DNA from 3 places in the Streptomyces sp. NPDC005551 genome. Region 2 is predicted to be linked to each of the others. Evidence: riboswitches for the same ligand, from Rfam matches in the RefSeq annotation. Region 2 holds a riboswitch; each other region holds the start of a gene.
What was found. A riboswitch is a leader RNA that binds a small molecule or an ion and turns the genes downstream of it on or off. The one in region 2 is predicted to bind cyclic di-AMP.
Positions count from the first base shown of each region.

Region 1: another riboswitch for cyclic di-AMP. It lies ahead of ACFYP4_RS11870 (LysM peptidoglycan-binding domain-containing M23 family metallopeptidase); the one in region 2 lies ahead of ACFYP4_RS24585 (LysM peptidoglycan-binding domain-containing protein).
Region 3: another riboswitch for cyclic di-AMP. It lies ahead of ACFYP4_RS17515 (C40 family peptidase); the one in region 2 lies ahead of ACFYP4_RS24585 (LysM peptidoglycan-binding domain-containing protein).

Region 1 covers NZ_JBIAJE010000003.1:802,784-808,617, forward strand. The annotation lists gene ACFYP4_RS11855 (Glu/Leu/Phe/Val dehydrogenase dimerization domain-containing protein) at 1-936, shown strand, start outside; gene ACFYP4_RS11860 (TetR/AcrR family transcriptional regulator) at 1,115-1,714, shown strand; gene ACFYP4_RS11865 (SGNH/GDSL hydrolase family protein) at 1,778-2,563, opposite strand; gene ACFYP4_RS11870 (LysM peptidoglycan-binding domain-containing M23 family metallopeptidase) at 2,834-3,688, opposite strand; cyclic di-AMP (ydaO/yuaA leader) riboswitch at 3,693-3,848, opposite strand; gene ACFYP4_RS11875 (phosphatase PAP2 family protein) at 4,356-4,862, opposite strand; gene mscL (large conductance mechanosensitive channel protein MscL) at 5,026-5,517, opposite strand; gene ACFYP4_RS11885 (tyrosine-protein phosphatase) at 5,769-5,834, shown strand, end outside.
Region 2 covers NZ_JBIAJE010000008.1:327,343-333,176, reverse strand. The annotation lists gene fahA (fumarylacetoacetase) at 1-968, opposite strand, end outside; gene ACFYP4_RS24590 (Cof-type HAD-IIB family hydrolase) at 1,320-2,198, shown strand; gene ACFYP4_RS24585 (LysM peptidoglycan-binding domain-containing protein) at 2,273-3,007, opposite strand; cyclic di-AMP (ydaO/yuaA leader) riboswitch at 3,014-3,173, opposite strand; gene ACFYP4_RS24580 (CocE/NonD family hydrolase) at 3,558-5,591, opposite strand.
Region 3 covers NZ_JBIAJE010000005.1:485,366-491,199, forward strand. The annotation lists gene ACFYP4_RS17500 (urease subunit alpha) at 1-1,114, opposite strand, end outside; gene ACFYP4_RS17505 (urease subunit beta) at 1,107-1,418, opposite strand; gene ACFYP4_RS17510 (urease subunit gamma) at 1,434-1,736, opposite strand; cyclic di-AMP (ydaO/yuaA leader) riboswitch at 2,434-2,630, shown strand; gene ACFYP4_RS17515 (C40 family peptidase) at 2,634-3,107, shown strand; gene ACFYP4_RS17520 (DUF6328 family protein) at 3,189-3,722, shown strand; gene ACFYP4_RS17525 (ATP-binding protein) at 3,766-4,218, opposite strand; gene ACFYP4_RS17530 (helix-turn-helix domain-containing protein) at 4,467-5,321, shown strand; gene ACFYP4_RS17535 (DUF397 domain-containing protein) at 5,331-5,555, shown strand; gene ACFYP4_RS17540 (8-amino-7-oxononanoate synthase) at 5,586-5,834, opposite strand, start outside.

The sequences.
Region 1 (5,834 bases), on a different contig from region 2:
CGGCATCCGGACGCGTACGGCGTGCTCGTGCGGTATCTGCGCGCCGTGCGCCCCTATGTCGAGACCGTCTGGGCCACCGGAGAGGATCTCGGCCTGACCCAGGACCTGGTCGACCGGGCGGCGGCCGAGGCGGGGCTCGTCTCCTCCGTCCAGGCGGTGTATCCGCTGCTCGACGACGAGGCGGCGGCCCGCCGCCGCCTCGCGGACGCCTTCGCGGTCGAGGTGGACGGCATCGGGCTCGACGAGCTGGCCGGCGGCTGCGGTGTCGCCGAGGCCGTCCTCGCCGTGCTGGACCGGGCGGGCGTGCCGTACTCGGGAACTCGGGTCGCCGTGCAGGGGTTCGGCACGATGGGCGGGGCGACGGCGCGGTTCCTCACCCGCGCCGGGCTCACCGTGGTGGCCGTCGCCGACGTGAAAGGCACGATCGCCAACCCCCGGGGGCTCGATGTGGAGACGCTGCTGGCCGCGCGGGACGCGTACGGGACGGTCGACCGCGCCGCGCTGCGCCCCCGGGACCGTGAACTGCCGGGCGACGCCTGGCTCTTCACCGACGCCGAGGTCCTGGTGCCGGCCGCCGTCTCGTACGCGGTCGACACCGTCAACCAGGCCGGGATCACGGCCCGTTGGATCGTGGAGGCCGCCAACATGCCCGTCCTGCCGGGGGCGGAGGACCTGCTCGCCGCACGCGGGATCACGGTCCTGCCAGACGTGGTGGTCAACTCAGGTACCAACGCCTGGTGGTGGTGGACGCTGTTCGGTGACGTCGGTCCCGACGCGGACGAGGCGTTCGCGTACCTCCGTCGCGCGATGCGCGTCCTGATCGGCCACGTGCTGGCGCGTGCGGAGGCCGACGGCACGACTCCCCGGGCGGCGGCCCACGCCGTGGCCGCCGACCGGCTGCCGGTGATCGCGGAACGGTTCGGCTGGTACCGGTGACGGTCCGGCTCCGTGACGGAGCGGAGCACGCGTCCAGCCCGAGCAGGGCCGGTGTCGGCGTCAGCGGCGTCGGTGTCGGTGTCGGCGCAGCTCACGCGTTCACGGTGAGGCCGGGCCGGCGTCCGGGGTGCGCCGCGCGACGGATTAGGGTTGCCGCGTGGCGAGAGTGCGGTTGAGTGTGGTCCAGCGGCGCGAGGAGATGCTGCGGGCCGCCATCGGACAGATCGAGGCGCGCGGTGTCGCGGCCGTGCGCATCGCGGACGTGGCCGCGGCGCTCGGGGTGAGCAACGCGCTGGTGCTCTACCACTTCTCGACCAAGGAGAAACTGGTCGCCGAGGCGTTCGCGTTCGCCGCCGAGGACGACCTCGCCCGGCTCCGCAAGCTGCTGGGCCGGCGCACGTCGGCGCTTCGGCGGCTGCGGGCGGCCGTCCGCTGGTACGCGCCGACCGGCCAGGCCAAGGGCTGGCGGCTGTGGATCGAGGGCTGGGCGGTGGCCCTGCGCGAGCCGGGGCTGCGCGAGGTCACTCAGCACCTCGACCGGCAGTGGAAGGCCGCGCTCGCCGAGGTGATCGCGGAGGGCGTGGCCGCGGGCGAGTTCCGCTGCCCGGATGCCATGGACGCGGCCCTGCGGCTCACGGCCCTGCTGGACGGTCTCGCCGTGCAGATGACGGCCTACCCCGGCGCCGTGTCGCGGGCGCGCACCCGGGCATGGGTGGACGAGGCCCTCGCCCGCGAACTGGGCCTGGATCGCGAGGCGTTGACGTCACCGCCCGGCTGAGCCGCCGGCTGACCCGCCGTACCGGGCGCACCGCCCGCGCGGCGGGGGCCTCTGCCCGGTTCCTCACACCGCCGGTGCGATCCGCAGCTTGATGTCGTCCGGTGACAGGCTGCCCTTGGCCGCCACGTGGTCCCCGGAGGACTGGCCGCGCAGTCGGCGGCCGATCCAGGGCACCAGGTACTCGCGCGCCCACTGGATGTTGTCGCGGCGCACCTCGAAGGTGCCGCGCGGCGGCAGCGGGGGCCACGGCTGGTCCGGGTCCGCCGGGACCTCCAGGCCGAGGACCTGGCCGGCCCGCAGGGCGACCCGGGTGTGTCCCTCGGGCGACAGGTGGAGGCGGTCGCCGTCCCAGGCGCGCCGGTCCTGGATGGTCTTGAGCGACCACAGGTCCAGCACCGGGCAGCCGTAACGGTCGGCGATGGCCCGCACATGCCCGTTGTACGTGGCGATCTTGCCGCGCAGATGCCTGAGCACGGGCATGGTGCGGGTGTCGAACCCGGTGGTGACCATGACGGTGCCGACGGCCGAGGCGAGGTCGGCGACCGCGCGCTCGAAGCGCTCGGCGACCTCGTCGGGGTCGGTGCCCGGCCGGAGGATGTCGTTGCCGCCCGCGCAGAACGAGACGAGGTCCGGCGCCAGTTCCTTGGCCTGCCGGAGCTGGCCCTCGACGATCTGGTCGAGCAGTTTCCCGCGTACGGCGAGGTTGGTGTAGCCGAAGTCGCCCTCGGGACGCCGGTCGGCGAGCAGTACCGCGAACCGGTCGGCCCAGCCGACGAAGGCCCCGTCCGGACCGGGATCGCCGACGCCTTCGGTGAAGCTGTCCCCCACCGCCACGTACGACCCGATCACTGATCTGTTGTCACTCTTCGAATCGTCTGCCACATCGGCCCATGATTCCCCTCCGATGTGAGCTACGCGACCGTAGGAAGGGGTTGACGGCTGGTGAGATAAGCCACTCGTCAAGTGTTGGTCAACCTCGGAATAAGGCGGTGCGCAGGGGCGGTTGACGAGCCTCAACGCCCGGAAGCGCGGGCTCCGCACACCTCGTCGCCGGCGCCGTGCGCGCCGAAGGCCGGACCCCGGGGATCGGGGTCCGGCCTTCGGCGGCGTGTGCGGGCGTCAGCCGACGGAGACGCCGTGGGCGCGCAGGTACGCGATGGGGTCCACGTCCGAGCCGTAGTCCGGGGTGGTGCGGATCTCGAAGTGCAGGTGCGGTCCGGTGACGTTGCCGGTCGCGCCGGACAGGCCTATCTGCTGGCCGCCGGTCACGGTCTGCCCGGCTGAGACCGACAGCGAGGACAGGTGGGCGTACTGGGAGTACAGGCCGTCGGTGTGCCGGATGACGACCTGGTTGCCGTACGCGCCGCCCCAGCCGGCCGAGACGACGGTGCCGGGTCCGACGGCCTTGAGGGAGGTGCCGGTCGGGACCACGAAGTCGACACCGGTGTGGTAGCCGCTGGACCACATGCTGCCCGCGGTCTTGTAGGCGGTGCCGACGGTGGCGCCCGCGACCGGCATGGTGTAGCCGGAGCTGCTGGTGGCCGCGGCCGGAGCGGCCTTCGTCTTCGTCGTCTGGGTGGTCTTGCCGGACGACGGGGCGGCGGGGGACGCGGCCTTGCCGCCGAGCGTCAGCTTCAGACCCGGGTGGATCAGTGCCGGATCGCCCCCGATGACCGCGCGGTTGTCCTGGTAGAGCTTCTTCCAGCCGCCGGCGACGTGCTGCGTGTCGGCGATCTTCGCGAGGGAGTCGCCTGCCTTGACCGCGTAGGTCTTCGTCGCGACCTTCTGGGCGGCGGCCGGCGCGGCGGCGGCCTTCTCCGGAGCGGCGGAGACGGCGGCCGCGGGAGTCGCGGCCTGGGCGCCCGCGGCTCCCATCAGGGGCAGGGCGAGTGCGGCGCCACCGGTGCCGACGACGGCTATCGAGCGGGTGAGGCGCAGGGACTTGGGACGGCGGTGCTTACCCTTCGCGGGCATGGTGCATTCCTCTCCGGCGCCTGCGAGGTCAGCTGTCGGGTGCGAGCTGGAGATGCCCGGCCGCGTTGCGCGCGGCTCAACCCCTAGCCTGTCCGGAGACCGGAACAGGCGTCGTACCTGTGGGTCCCCCGCTCCTGCCGTGGACGGGTGAGTGTGCGGGATTCCGGGCGGCGGCAGGATTGGGCGTCCGTCCGGAGTGAGGGTGAACGTAGGCGACATGAGAGGGCGTCGACAACCTTGTGGGTTTTCTGTGCGCACCCATTTCTTGATCGATGTCCGGATTGCCGGTCACTGTCCGTCGACGAGTGATCTTTCCGGGTCCGCAATCGCTTGGTAATCCCGAAGACTTGAGAAACCGGGCTGACGACGCATTGTCACCGGTATGACGCTGCTCACGCGCCACTCCGCCAGGAGGCCTTGCTGATGCACCAGTTGGGACTCATGCCTCTAAATGGGACAGAAGGTTCAGACGGCACGTTGAAGGACATCTGCCGCAGGGTGTCCGGTGGTCGGCGCCTGACGGCTGACGGCTGACGGCTGACGGCTGACGGCTGACGGGACAAAACGAACGGCGACGGCGGGCCGCTCATGGAGACGCGGCCCGCCGAGGGGTCGGACGGCCACCCGCACCGAGGCGGCCACGGTGGGGAGCGGTGCTCCCCGGGGCTCACCGCAGCAGACGCAGCGCCAGCCGGGGGCTCTTGCGCACCAGAGCTGCCGCGGCCAGGCCGATCACCGCTCCGGCCGCGACGTCGGACGGATAGTGGGCGCCGGTGTGCACCCGCTCGGTGGCCACCATCGCGGCCGGAACCGCACACACGGCGCCCGCCAGGGGCCACACCGCCGCCACCGCGGCGGTGAACCCCACGCCCGCGGCGGTGTGCCCGGAGGGGAACGAGGAGGAGTCGGGCCGCTCGTGCACGTCCTCGTGCGAGATCCATTCCTTCGGCGGCCGCTCCCGCTCGCACACCTGCTTGAGCACGGCGTTGGACACCAGCTCCGCCACGGCCATGCTCGCCAGTCCCGCGACAGCGGCCCGACGGCCTCTCCAGCCCGCCAGGGACATGACGGCGGCGGCACCCCACCACAGCTTGGTGTGCTGGGCGGCGTCCTCCACCGCCGGCAGCACGCGCCGCGCACAGTCCGACTGCCACCCGGCGACCCGCCGCGTCAACCGATGATCCTTTTCACGAAAGTCAGCCCATGCGTTCATGGGCTGCGACTTCCCGCCCGGGACGAGTCGTAACAGGCGTCGGCCCGGCTTCCGCGCGGCAGCTCGGACCGAGCGTCCTGGACGGGGCAGCCTGCGTGCCGCCCCGCCCGACAGACCGGCGCTCTCACCGGTCCTGACGAGCCGGTACGGTGCCGTCCGCAGCCGCCGGTACGGTGCCGTCCGCAGCCGACTGGGCCGTCACCTGGGCGGGGAGCGCCGGCAGCGGACTGGTGCAGGAGGCGCAGCGGCGGGCCTCCGTGGGCACGGGGCTGAGGCATTCGGGGCACTCGCGCTTGGGTGCCTGCACGTCGTGGCTCGGCGCGAAACGCTGGTGCAGCTTGTTCACGGGCAGCACCACGAGGAAGTACAGGGCGGTCGCGACGAGCAGGAAGCTGATGGCGGCGTTGATGAACGCCCCGTACGGGAATTCGGTCCCGCCCACCGTGAAGGTCTTGCGGCTGAGGTCACCGGTGGTCCCCGACGCCAGACCGACCAGCGGCGTCAGGAAGGCCCGGACGAAGCCGTTCACCACGGCGGTGAACGCCGCACCGATGACGATGCCGACCGCCAGGTCGACCACATTGCCGCGCAGGATGAATCCGCGGAAGCCCTTCACCTGTCACTCCTCCATCTGCCTGGGTCACCACCCGCCGGCGCGGGCGGTCCCCGCACGGCCCGGCGCCCTACGAGCGACGTCTTACCGGCTTCGGCCCAGGCAACCTTCGGTCACGTCGTCGCGGTACTCCGCCCGGCATACGCCGCCTGTGGACAACTCATTGCCCCAGGAACCCATGTCGTATCGTCAAGAGCGCATCCGATCGGTGGGCTACGCCGAGCAGCCCCGACGGACGAGTGGGAGGAGCCCCCGTGACGCAGCAGATCCCGTCGACCGAGCCACAGCTGGCCGGAGTGCGCAACTTCCGTGACGTGGGC
Region 2 (5,834 bases):
ATGCTGGAGAACGGCGGCTCGGAGACCGGATGGCCGTTGATCGCGACGGAGATCCGCAGGTCGTAGCCGCCGGGGTCCTCCGAGGCGTCGTCCAGGTAGGGCAGCAGCGGGTGCGTGCGCTCCGGCGGCGCCACCCGCGCCTCCTCCAGCGCGTCGAGCGGAGTGATCCACGCCGACACCGAGGTGGCGAACGACTTGCCGAGGAAGGGGCCGAGCGGGACGTACTCCCAGGCCTGGATGTCGCGCGCCGACCAGTCGTTGAGGAGGCAGAGGCCGAAGACGTGGTCGCGGAACGCCGACAGGGGGACGGAGGCGCCCGGGGCGGAGGGCGCGCCGACGACGAAGCCGACCTCCGCCTCGATGTCCAGGCGGACGGACGGGCCGAAGACCGGCGCGGCGTCCGCGGGTGCCTTGCGCTGGCCCGACGGACGGATCACGTCGGTCCCCGACACGACGACCGTGCCTGACCGCCCGTGATAACCGATCGGGAGGTGCTTCCAGTTGGGGGTGAGGGAGTCCTCCGCGTCCGGGCGGAAGATCTGTCCGACGTTGCGGGCGTGGTTCTCGGAGGCGTAGAAGTCGACGTAGTCCGCCACCTCGAAGGGCAGGTGCAGGGTCACCTCGGACAGCGGGTACAGCAGCGGCTCGATCGTCTCCCGGTGCGCCGGGACCGTCACCCACGCGGTGAGCGCGCGCCGCACGTCCGACCAGGCGGTGCGGCCCGCGGCGAGCAGGGGGTTGAGGGTCGGCCGCGCGAGCAGGGTCTCGTAGGGGGAGCCGAGCGCCCGTGCCGCGGCGCCCGCGTCGAGCACGCGGTCGCCGAGCCGGACGCCCACCCGTCGCGCGCCGGAGGACGGAGCACGGCTAGAGCCCTCCGCGGAGCCGCCGGAACCCGCTGGGGAGAACACGCCGTACGGAAGATTGTGCGGACCGAAGGGGTCGCCCTCGGGGACGTCGAAGGGGGGCATCGGGTGCTGCCTCGCTTTCGTGCTCGCCGGTGATCCATGTGTGTCACGCGTCGATCCAGGTGTTCTACGCGTTCCAGGTGGTCGCGGCACACGTTACGTGGCAGAGGCGAGCGGAGGCAGGTCCCGTGACGGACCGCGCACCGCGTCCGAAGAGTTCACAATGTCGGGTCGGGCCGTGCCGGGCAGGGGCGGCTGCCCCCTGCGCCGAAGGCACCCGCAGCGGCCGCTTCGTACGGACCCGGTGATGCGCGGCGTGTGATCCCGTGCGGGGACCGGCGTTGCTGCCGGGATACCGGACGTCGTCCGGTTCCCGCCGGGCCGTTGGGGCGCGGGATCCGTATTCTTCGGATCATGGCCGCTCCGACTGCATATTCACTCATCGCCACTGACCTGGACGGAACGCTGCTCCGCGGCGACGACACGCTCTCCGACCGGTCGCGTGCCGCGTTGGCCAGGGTGGCCGAGGCGGGCGGCCGGCATCTCGTGGTGACCGGACGCCCGGCGCCGAGGGTGCGCCCGCTGCTCGACGAACTCGGCGGCACAGGGCTCGCGGTGTGCGGCCAGGGCGCGCAGCTCTACGACGCCGGGTCCGGCCGTCTGCTGTGGTCGGTGACCCTCGACCGGGAGCTGGCCGAGACCGCGCTCGGCAAGATCGAGGCCGAGGTCGGGCAGGTCTTCGCCGCCGTGGACCAGGACGGGGTGGACGGGCTCACGCTCATCGAACCGGGCTACCTCATGCCGCACCCGACGCTGCCCGCGGTACGGGTGCTGCGGCGCGACGACCTCTGGGCGGAACCGATCAGCAAGGTACTGCTCCGTCATCCCTTCCTGTCCGACGACGAGTTGGCGTCGGCGGCCAGGGCGACGGTCGGTTCCCTGGCGACCGTCACCATGTCGGGACCCGGCACCGTCGAACTCCAGCCATGCGGCGTGACCAAGGCGACGGGCCTCGCGCTCGCCGCCGGGCACCTCGGTCTGCCGGCGTCGGCCACGATCGCCTTCGGCGACATGCCGAACGACATACCCATGTTCGACTGGGCCGCCCACGGCGTCGCCATGGCCAACGCCCATCCCGAACTCAGGGCGGTGGCCGACGAGATCACCCTCTCGAACGAGGAGGACGGCATCGCGGTCGTCCTGGAACGGCTGTTCCCCGGCCCTGGGGACCGGGGAAGGGCGGACGCCGTCGGGCGGGGAGCGCCCGGCGCGGTCCTGCGCGGGGCCCGGTAGGCGGGGGCCCCGCGCGGTAATCAGTACGCAGGGGCCCCGTACGAGGACTCAGTGCGCGGGGCCCCGAGCGGTGATCAGTACGCGCCGAAGACGTTGTCGATCGAACCGTACTTGTCGGCCGCGTAGTTGCAGGCCGCCGTGATGTTCGCGACGGGGTCGTACGGGTCCATCGAGGTGCCGTCCACGTGGTACGCGGCGAAGGTCGGGTCGATGACCTGGAGGAGACCCTTGGACGGGGTGCCGGCCACCGCGTTGGAGTCCCAGTTGTTGATGGCCTGCGGGTTGCCCGACGACTCGCGCATGATGTTGCGGTAGATGCCGTCGTAGCTGCCCGGGATGCCCTTCTGGGACATGATGTCCAGGGCTTCCTTGATCCAGCCGTCCAGGTTGTTGGCGTACGTCTTCGCGGACGCGGGGGTGACGGCGGACTTGGCGGCCGTGGTGGTGCCGGTCGTGGCGCCCTTGACGGTCTTCGTGCCGACCGTCAGCTTCAGGCCCGGGCGGATCAGCGACGGGTCGCTGCCGATGACCGCGCGGTTGGCCTCGTACAGCTTCTTCCAGTCGCTGTTCTCGGTGTGCTCACGCGCGATCTTGGCCAGGGTGTCGCCCAGGGCCACCTTGTAGGTGACGAGCTGGACCTGCGGGACCGCGGCCGGTACGGACCGGACGGCCTGCGTCGGCTGCGCCGCCTGCGCGACGGTGGCGCCGACGAGGGGGAGCGCGAGTGCGGCTCCGCCCGTTCCGGCGGCGATGAGCCCGCGGGTGAGTGCGTTGTTTCCGGGACGACGGTGCTTGCCTCGAACGGCCATGGCGAAACTCTTCCTCTCCGATGCCTGCGAGGTGAGCTGTCGGGTTCGGGCTGGGAGGTGCCCGGCCGCACGGTGACATGCGACTTAACCCCGAGCCGTTCCGGTGATCCGGACCGGCGGCTTACCTGGGTCCCCCGCTCCTGCCGTGCGTGGGTGGGTGGGGTCACCGAGCGGCGGCAGGATTAGGCGGGTCCGCTCGGATCGACGTGAACGTATGCGAGAGCACATGTCCGAAACAAGGCCCGATTTCCCCTGACACGGCATTTGATCTACCTCTGACCAGGGGGGAAATGGTCCGATTAGACCGGAACGTGAAACTCAACTTGCCTTTAGCAAAGGGAGACTTGTCCGGCAGGGCCGGCCAAAAGATCGATTTGAGCGTGACCCATTTCACGCCAACAAGCGCCATGAAAGGGGATTTAAAGCAGGCAACTCGGGCATTACTGGCGGCCAGGTGGCGCGGTGACCGGGCGGGCCGCCGGGAGCGGGCGGCCCGCCGGGCGGCCCGCTCCGGGCCGGGCCGACTCCCGCCGGGAGGCTCGGACAGGCCTCAGCCCGCCGTGCGCGGGATGCGCCTCTCCCACGTCCGGTGGAAGACGACCTCGTCCCCGTCCCGGCAGATCACCTCGTCCGAGGTGAAGAACTCACCCGCCTCACAGGTGATTTGGGAGTGGGTCTCCACGCGTGCGTCCCAGGAGGTGTCCGGCCGGTGGAAGCGGATCGACCAGTCCGAGCGGGTGCGGGCGGACAGGGGATCCCGCTGGCCGGTCGTGTACGTCTCCAGGGCGTCCTCCGTGACCTCGAGGCCGTCGGGGTACACACGGGTGCCGCCGAGGCCGGGGTCCACCTCCAGTCGCCAGGTGCCCGCGGCGACATCGCGCACGACCAGCCGTTGCGGGCGGGGTTCGTCCAGAGTCGCCGGTACGACGGCGCCCAGCGGCTCCGACTCCTCCGGCTCCTCGAAAGTGATCGAGGGGTCCGACTCCCGGGCGCGTACGGGCAGTTCGAGCGAACTGCCGTCCGGGTGCAGCGTGAAGCCGGCGTCCGAGCCCGGCTGCGGCCAGACCCAGGGCCAGTACGCCGAGGAGACCGCGAGCCGGATGCGGTGCCCCGGCGGGAAGGCGTGACCGATGGCGCTCAGCTCGAACGTCACGTCCCGGGTCGCGCCGGGCGGCCACTCCACCGCCCGGTCCGTGCCCTCGCGGGCGGAGAGGTTCAGCACGCCGCGCGTGACGAGCGTCGACGCCCCGTCCGGGAACACGTCGCAGAGCCGCGCGATCACCTGCCCGCGCGGCACCGGCGAGGTCAGCCGCAGACGGACCCCCGGCCGCCCCAGCACCCAGGTCTCCTCCCGCACCTCGAACTCGAAGCACGCCGACTTCGCGTCCTCGTCCCGCTGGTCCGGCGGCAGGTCGGCGTCGTTGCCGAGGGGCAGGAAGCGGCCGGCGTCCAGCCCGGTGTGCAGCGGAGAGCGCACCGGCACGGGCACGCCCCGCAGCGCGTACGACACCGGTGTCACCGACGGCGAGGGCCAGGCGTCCTCCCCGACCCAACGGCCGGGCAGGGCCGGATACACCGTGGCCGGGACGTGCGAGTCGCTGATGTACGCGCGCAGGAGCGGTTCGGACAGGACACCGGTGCCGCCACCGGCCGGGGTGGCACCCCCGTCGGGGCGGGGTTTCAGCCAGTGGTCCCACCAGCGCAGCGTCTCCTGGAGGAAGCCGATCGCCGGGCCGGGCGGCAGCCCCCGGTCGGGGTACTGGTGCGACCAGGGGCCGATCAGCCCGCGCACGCGGTTCGCCGGAAGGTGTTCGACCAGGCGCAGGACGGTGTCCCGGTACGGGTCGTGCCAGCCGCCGACCGCGAGCACCGCGGCCCTGACCGACCCGTAGTCCTCGCGCACGCTGCCGCGCCGCCAGTAGGCGTCCCGCGTCTGGTGCTCCAGCCAGGTGTGGACGGAGGGGCTCACGGCCTCCAGCCGTCTCACCCACATGTCGCGCCACATCACCTGACCGACGTAGCGCGGGTCCGGCGGCCGGGAGGCGAAGGCGAGCATGGCCGCAGCCCGGCCGTGCAGGTCGCAGGCCAGGACGGAACCACCCAGGTAGTGCCGGTCGTTGTCGTAGCCGTCGTCCGTCGAGCAGACCGCGACCACGGCCCTGAGCGGCTCGGGCGCGAGGGCCGCGACCTGGAGGGAGCCGAAGCCGCCCCGGGAGAGGCCGAACATGCCGACCCGCCCGCTGCACCACGGCTGGGCCGCGAGCCAGTGGACGACCTCGGCCCCGTCGGCCGCCTCCACCTGCGTTTGCTCGTCCGCCGGCAGGCCCTCCGAGTTGCCGTGCCCGCGGACGTCCACCCGCACCGAGGCGTAGCCGTGCCCCGCGTACCAGGGGTGGCGCTGCCAGTCGCGGGGCGCGGTCCAGTCCGTCAGGCGGTACGGGAGGTATTCGAGGAGCGCCGGGACCGGCTCGTCGGTGACCGGACGCCACACGCGCGCGTACAGGCGTGTCCCGTCCGGCAGCGGGATCAGGACGTCCTCGTGCGCCGTCTCGTAGGGGAACGACGTACGGATGTGCGTGCTCATCGCGGTGACCTCGGGGAGTGGAGGGCCTCGGGCCGCGTGGCGTGCCGGGTGGCGGCGGCGCGTCGCGGCACGAGAGCCTTCCGGTGGGTTCGGTACAGGTCAGGACGTATCGGGTGATCAAGAACATACCGTCCGTGATGCCGTATCGCCCGGGCATGACTGCGCCCGCTGGGGGAGGGAAGTCGTGGACGGGGGCGGTGGGCGCTCGTGGTGATCGAAACGTGACCGGATACGCTGACTTGA
Region 3 (5,834 bases), on a different contig from region 2:
CCATCGCCTGCGAGTCGGAGGAGATGATCGAGATGGCGCCCAGGTCGTGCAGGATGTCCTCCGCGCCGATGGTGGACGGCCGGATCCGCGACTCGGCGAAGGCCAGGTCCTCGGGGACGGACGGGTTGAGGTGGTGGCAGACCATCAGCATGTCGAGGTGTTCCTCGGCGGTGTTGACGGTGAAGGGCCGGGTCGGGTTGGTGGAGCTGGGCAGCACGTGCGGCTCGGAGACCACGGTCATGATGTCCGGCGCGTGACCGCCGCCCGCACCCTCGGTGTGGTACGCGTGGATCGTGCGGCCGGCGATGGCGGCGAGGGTGTCGCCCACGAACCCGGCCTCGTTGAGGGTGTCCGTGTGGATGGCGATCTGGACGCCGGTCTGCTCGGCGACGGTGAGCGAGGCGTCGATGACGGCCGGGGTGGAGCCCCAGTCCTCGTGCAGCTTCAGTCCGAGGGCGCCGCCGCGGATCTGGGACAGCATCGCCTCGTGCGAGACGGTGTTGCCCTTGCCGAGCAGGCCGATGTTGAGCGGGTACCGCTCCATCGCCTCCAGCATCCGGGCCAGGTGCCAGGGGCCGGGGGTGACGGTGGTCGCCTTGGAGCCCTCGGCCGGTCCGGTACCGCCGCCGACCAGCGTGGTGATACCGGCCGCCAGCGCCTCGTCGGCGATCTGCGGGCAGATGAAGTGGACGTGCGCGTCGATGGCGCCGGCCGTGAGGATCCGCCCGTTGCCCGCGACGATCTCGGTCTCGGGGCCGATGACGAGGTCCGGGTGGACGCCGTCCATCGTGTCGGGGTTGCCCGCCTTGCCGATGCCGGTGATCCGGCCGTCGCGGATGCCGACGTCGGCCTTGACGACGCCCCAGTGGTCGATGATCACGGCTCCCGTGATCACCGTGTCCGGGGTGCCGTCCGCGCGCGTGGCGCGCGCCTGGCCCATGGACTCGCGGATGACCTTGCCGCCGCCGAACACCGCCTCGTCGCCGGCGCGGCCGGGACCGCCGCAGCGGTCCTCCTCGATCTCGACGAGCAGATCGGTGTCGGCGAGCCGGATCCGGTCGCCGGTGGTGGGCCCGAACAGATCGGCGTACGCGGCACGCGAGATCTCAGGCATCGAGGGCACCTCCGGTCTCACCGCGCAGGCCGGGCACCACCCGGGCACCGGCGAGCGGAACGAGTTCGACGTCGACGGGGATACCGGGCTCGAAGCGCACGGCGGTGCCCGCGGCCACGTTCAGCCGCCTGCCGCGGGCGGCGGCGCGGTCGAAGTCCAGACCCGGGTTGGCCTCGGCGAAGTGGTAGTGGGAGCCGACCTGGACGGGGCGGTCGGCGGAGTTGAGGACGGTCAGCCGGGTGACCTCGCGGCCTTCGTTGAAGGCGACGGGCCCGTCGGCGAACAGGATCTCTCCGGGGATCATCGGGCCGCTCCCCCGTCAGACGATCGGGTCGTGGACGGTGACGAGCTTGGTGCCGTCCGGGAAGGTCGCCTCCACCTGGACGTCGTGGATCATCTCGGGGATGCCCTCCATGACGTCGTCCCGGGTGAGCAGCCTGCGCCCGGAGGCCATGAGCTCGGCGACGGTACGGCCGTCACGGGCGCCTTCCAGGAGGTGCGAGGTGATGAGGGCGACGGCCTCGGGGTGGTTCAGTCTCAGCCCGCGGGCCCGGCGCTTCTCGGCCACGTCGGCGGCCACGTGGATCAGCAGCCTCTCTTGCTCGTGCGGGGTCAGTTGCACGGCGTCCCACCTCACAGTCCTCGCCCGGACCGTGCGGGGTCCGGTTGCCGCAGCCACCGCGACGGGATAGGTGTAACACACAGGCAGATTGGGCGGTCAGGCTCAATCCGGATAAGGAAACCCCTGGTGGCGTGGATCGGCAGGCTAGTTGGACGGAGTTTCAACTACGTTAACCAGCTCTTGATCCGCTCATGACCCCCGGCTGGGCCGGCCCTGCCCGTCGGGCACCGCACGCGCCCACTCCGATGGACCAACGGGGCGGAAGCGAAGTCCACGCGCCGCCCGTGGAGCGGACCGTACGGATCCGCGGAGGCGAACGACGGGCCTCCCGCGTCACCTTGCCGCCGACGGCGGACACCCGGCGCGCCGTCGCCCGGGGCCGGCGGGCGCCGGCTTCGCGCGGCGTCCGGTCCGGGACACAAACGCACCAAACGGCGTACCCCCCAACGGCGTAGACGCACCCCCGGTCATAGACCCCCTCAACTTGCGCAACGCGTGGAGAGCCGGGGCGGAATGAAGCGTTCCGCCGCAGGTGCGGGCTTGGTCGACACCCCCAACTTCCGTTCGAAACAGGGGGTGTCCACCCGAACGGGTGAGTGGTGAGTAACCCCACAAATCTCCGATTCCGTTCGGATTTTCGGACTTCCATGAGTGAAGATCCCTGCGACGACAAGCCCCCGCCGAAGCGGCGGGGCGATCCGGGCGGACGCCGAGTCCTGCCGCCGCCCGGATGACCGGTCGACAGAAGTGGATCGGCAGGAGTGGAGGACCCAGCACGACGGGCCGCCGGAGAGATCCGGGCGGTCCTTGGGGTGAAGCCGCACATCGCGGCCGGGCTACTTCGCCAGCCCGAATCCGACAGGTCATCCTTCACAGGCGGCTGACGAAGGGTTGCGCATGACTGCGCTCAATCGTGTCCCGTCGCTGTGGACCCGGGCCGGTACGGCCTCGGCCCTCACCATCGCCGCCGTCGGCGGCAGCCTCGTGGTCCCCGGCGCCGCATCCGACGCCGCCGCGGCCACATCGGCGACGAAGGCGCTTCAAATCGCGGCCTCCAAGAAAGGTGCCCCGTACAAGTACGGCGCGACGGGGCCGCGCCGCTTCGACTGCTCCGGGCTCACGCTCTACTCGTACAAGAAGGCCGGCAAGAAGCTGCCTCGTACGGCCGCGGCGCAGTACAACAAGACCAACCACGTCTCCGCCTCGCACCGCAGGGCGGGAGACCTCGTGTTCTTCCATTCGGGCCGGAACGTGTACCACGTCGGCATCTACGCCGGGAAGGGACGGATCTGGCACTCCCCGAAGACCGGGGAGGTCGTGAAGCTCACGAAGATCTGGACGAAGAGCGTCTGGTACGGCCGGGTCGGCTGACCGGCTCCCTCCGGGGGCGGCGGCGGGCGCCGCCGCCCCCGGAGGGCGTGACCATGGCCGGAAACGGATACTCGTCCGCCCATGGACGACCGACACCCTCGATCCGCGCGGAACGAGACGCCCCCGGAGCGCGCCGACCGCAACTTCGCCGAGCTGCTCCAGGAGCTGCGCGTCGTCCAGACCGGCGTGCAGATCCTCTTCGCCTTCCTGCTGACCCTGGCGTTCACCCAGCGGTTCCCGACCCTCGACACGGTGCAGCGCGTCACGTACGTCACCACGCTGCTGCTCGCCGTGCTGGCCGCCGCGCTCTTCGTGGCCCCGGCGGCCCTGCACCGGTCGCTGTTCCAGCAGAACGCCAAGGCCACCATCGTGCGGGTCTCCTCCCATCTGGCCACGGCCGGGCTGTGCGTCCTGATGCTGGCGTTCACCGGCTCCGTCCTGCTCGTCGTCGACGTGACCCTGGGCAGGGGCGGCGGAATCGCCGCGGCGGCGGGCACGCTGGTCGTCTGCGCGGCGCTGTGGGGCGTCCTGCCCCGGCTCGTGCGGCGCGCCCTCCGGGCGAAAGGGGCTCCCTCGGGGACCCGGGAGCACGAAGGTCCGGGCCGGCGCCCGTGAGGGCCGCCACGGCCCCCGGCGGCGCGGCTGCGGGGTGGCGGTGTCAAGGTTCCCGGCCCGGCGTCACCGGCCGGGCCGGGAGGGACCACGGCAGCTCGATCACGACCGTCTTGCCGCCCTCGCGGGTGGGCCGCACGCTCAGCCTGCCGCCGCACTCGGCGGTCAGCCAGCGGATGATGACCAGTCCCCGGCCGTTGTCCTGCTGGACGGCGGCGGGCAGTCGCTTCGGGAACCGCGGGTGGCTGTCGGTGACTCCGATGCGCAGCTGTTCGTCACGCTCGAGCGCGACGTCCACGGTGAAGGTCGGAGACTGCCCGAGGGTGTGCTGGACGGCGTTGGTGGCGAGCTCGGACACGATCAGGCGTACGGTCTCGGCGGCCTCCGTGCCACTCGGCAGGCCCCAGTCGGCGAGGACACCGATGACGTAGGTCCGGGCCGCGCAGACCGATGCGGGATCGCTCGGGAGAGTGACGGATGCTTCCTGGTGATCTGCCATGGCGACGTCGTCCCTTTCCCACGGGACCCGTAGTCCGACACGGAGCGGATGATTCGAGTACGGTCCCGGACCGGTGCTTCGCGCCAGACTGCCATCGCCGCACCCGTCGCGGGCGCGATCCACCGGGATGTGCATATATCTGTCGCTCGATGCGGTGAACTCCACGCGAACGAGCCCGTTCGGCCGGGCACCGGGCGCATCCTCTACCGTCGCCGGGGACGCCGCTCACCGGGCGGAAGGAGGCGGCCATGCGACACGGTCCAGCGGTGCGGCGCCGCAAGCTCGGCGCCGAACTGCGCGCCCTGCGCGGCCGGGCGGGGCTCACCAGCGGCGAGGCGGCCCGGCTGGTCGGCTGGCACCAGTCGAAGGTCAGCCGGATCGAGACCGGCACCAGCGGCGCCAAGCCGCCCGACGTACGGCGGCTCCTCGACGCGTACGGCGTCCAGAGCCCCGAACTGCGCGAACTGCTCGTCGCCCTGGCCGGCTCCGACGGCGACGGGCGCCACTGGTGGCACGCCTACCGCGGCGTGCTCCCTCCGGCGTACCGCGACTTCATCAGCCTGGAGTCGCAGGCGAGTGCCATGCGCACACTGGAGACCTGCGTGGTGCCGGGCCTGCTGCAGACGCCGGAGTACGCCCGCGCCGTCACCCGGGCCGCCGTGGAGGGCCTGGAGGACGGCAAGCTGAACGCGCTGGTGGAGGTGCGGCTGGCCCGGCAGGACGTGCTGCGTTCGCATCCGCCCCTGGAACTGAGCGCCGTGCTGGACGAGGCCGTGCTGCGGCGGACCGTCGGCGGACGCGCGGTGATGCGACGGCAGCTGGAACGGCTCCTGGTGGCGGCGCGCCTTCCGCACGTACGGCTCCAGGTCCTGCCGTTCGCGTCCGGAGCCCACGTCGGGATCAGCGGCCCTTTCGTTATCTTCTCATTTCCGAACACATCTGATCTGGATGTGGTTGTTCTTGACCACATGACGAGTAGCTTCCACCTCGAACGGAAAGAAGACCTCCGGGCCTACACCGAGGCCTTCAACACCCTTCGGGCGCACGCTCTTTCGCCCGGGGACTCCGTGGACTACATCGCCGCGATACGTGACGGCGCGTGAGGAGGCATCATGTCGGCACCGCCTCGGTCCGTACGTTCCAGTACGTCCCTGCACGGCGTGCGGTGGCTGCGCAGCAGCCGCAGCACCGGAATGAACAACTGCGTCGAGACCGCGCGACCGGGGCCGGGCCCGTGGGCCGGGCTCGTGGCCGTCCGCGACTCGAAGAACACCGCGGGACCCGCCCTGCTCCTCGCCCCCGCCGCGTGGGAGCAGTTCATCGCCGCACTGGGCTGATCCCCCCACCGGGGACGGCCCCCGCCGTGTTCACCTCGTCCGGCTGATCACCCGTACGGCGTGCTCGATCTGGTCCTCCGTGAGATCGGCGCGGGCGGTCAGCCGCAGCCGCGAGATGCCGTCGGGCACGGACGGCGGGCGGAAGCAGCCGACGGCGAGACCCGCCTTCCGGCAGTCGGCCGCCCAGGCCACCGCCCGCTCCGGGGACGGCGCCCGTACGGACACCACCGCCGCGTCCGGCCGGACCGCTTCGAGGCCCTCGGCCGTCAGGCGGGTGTG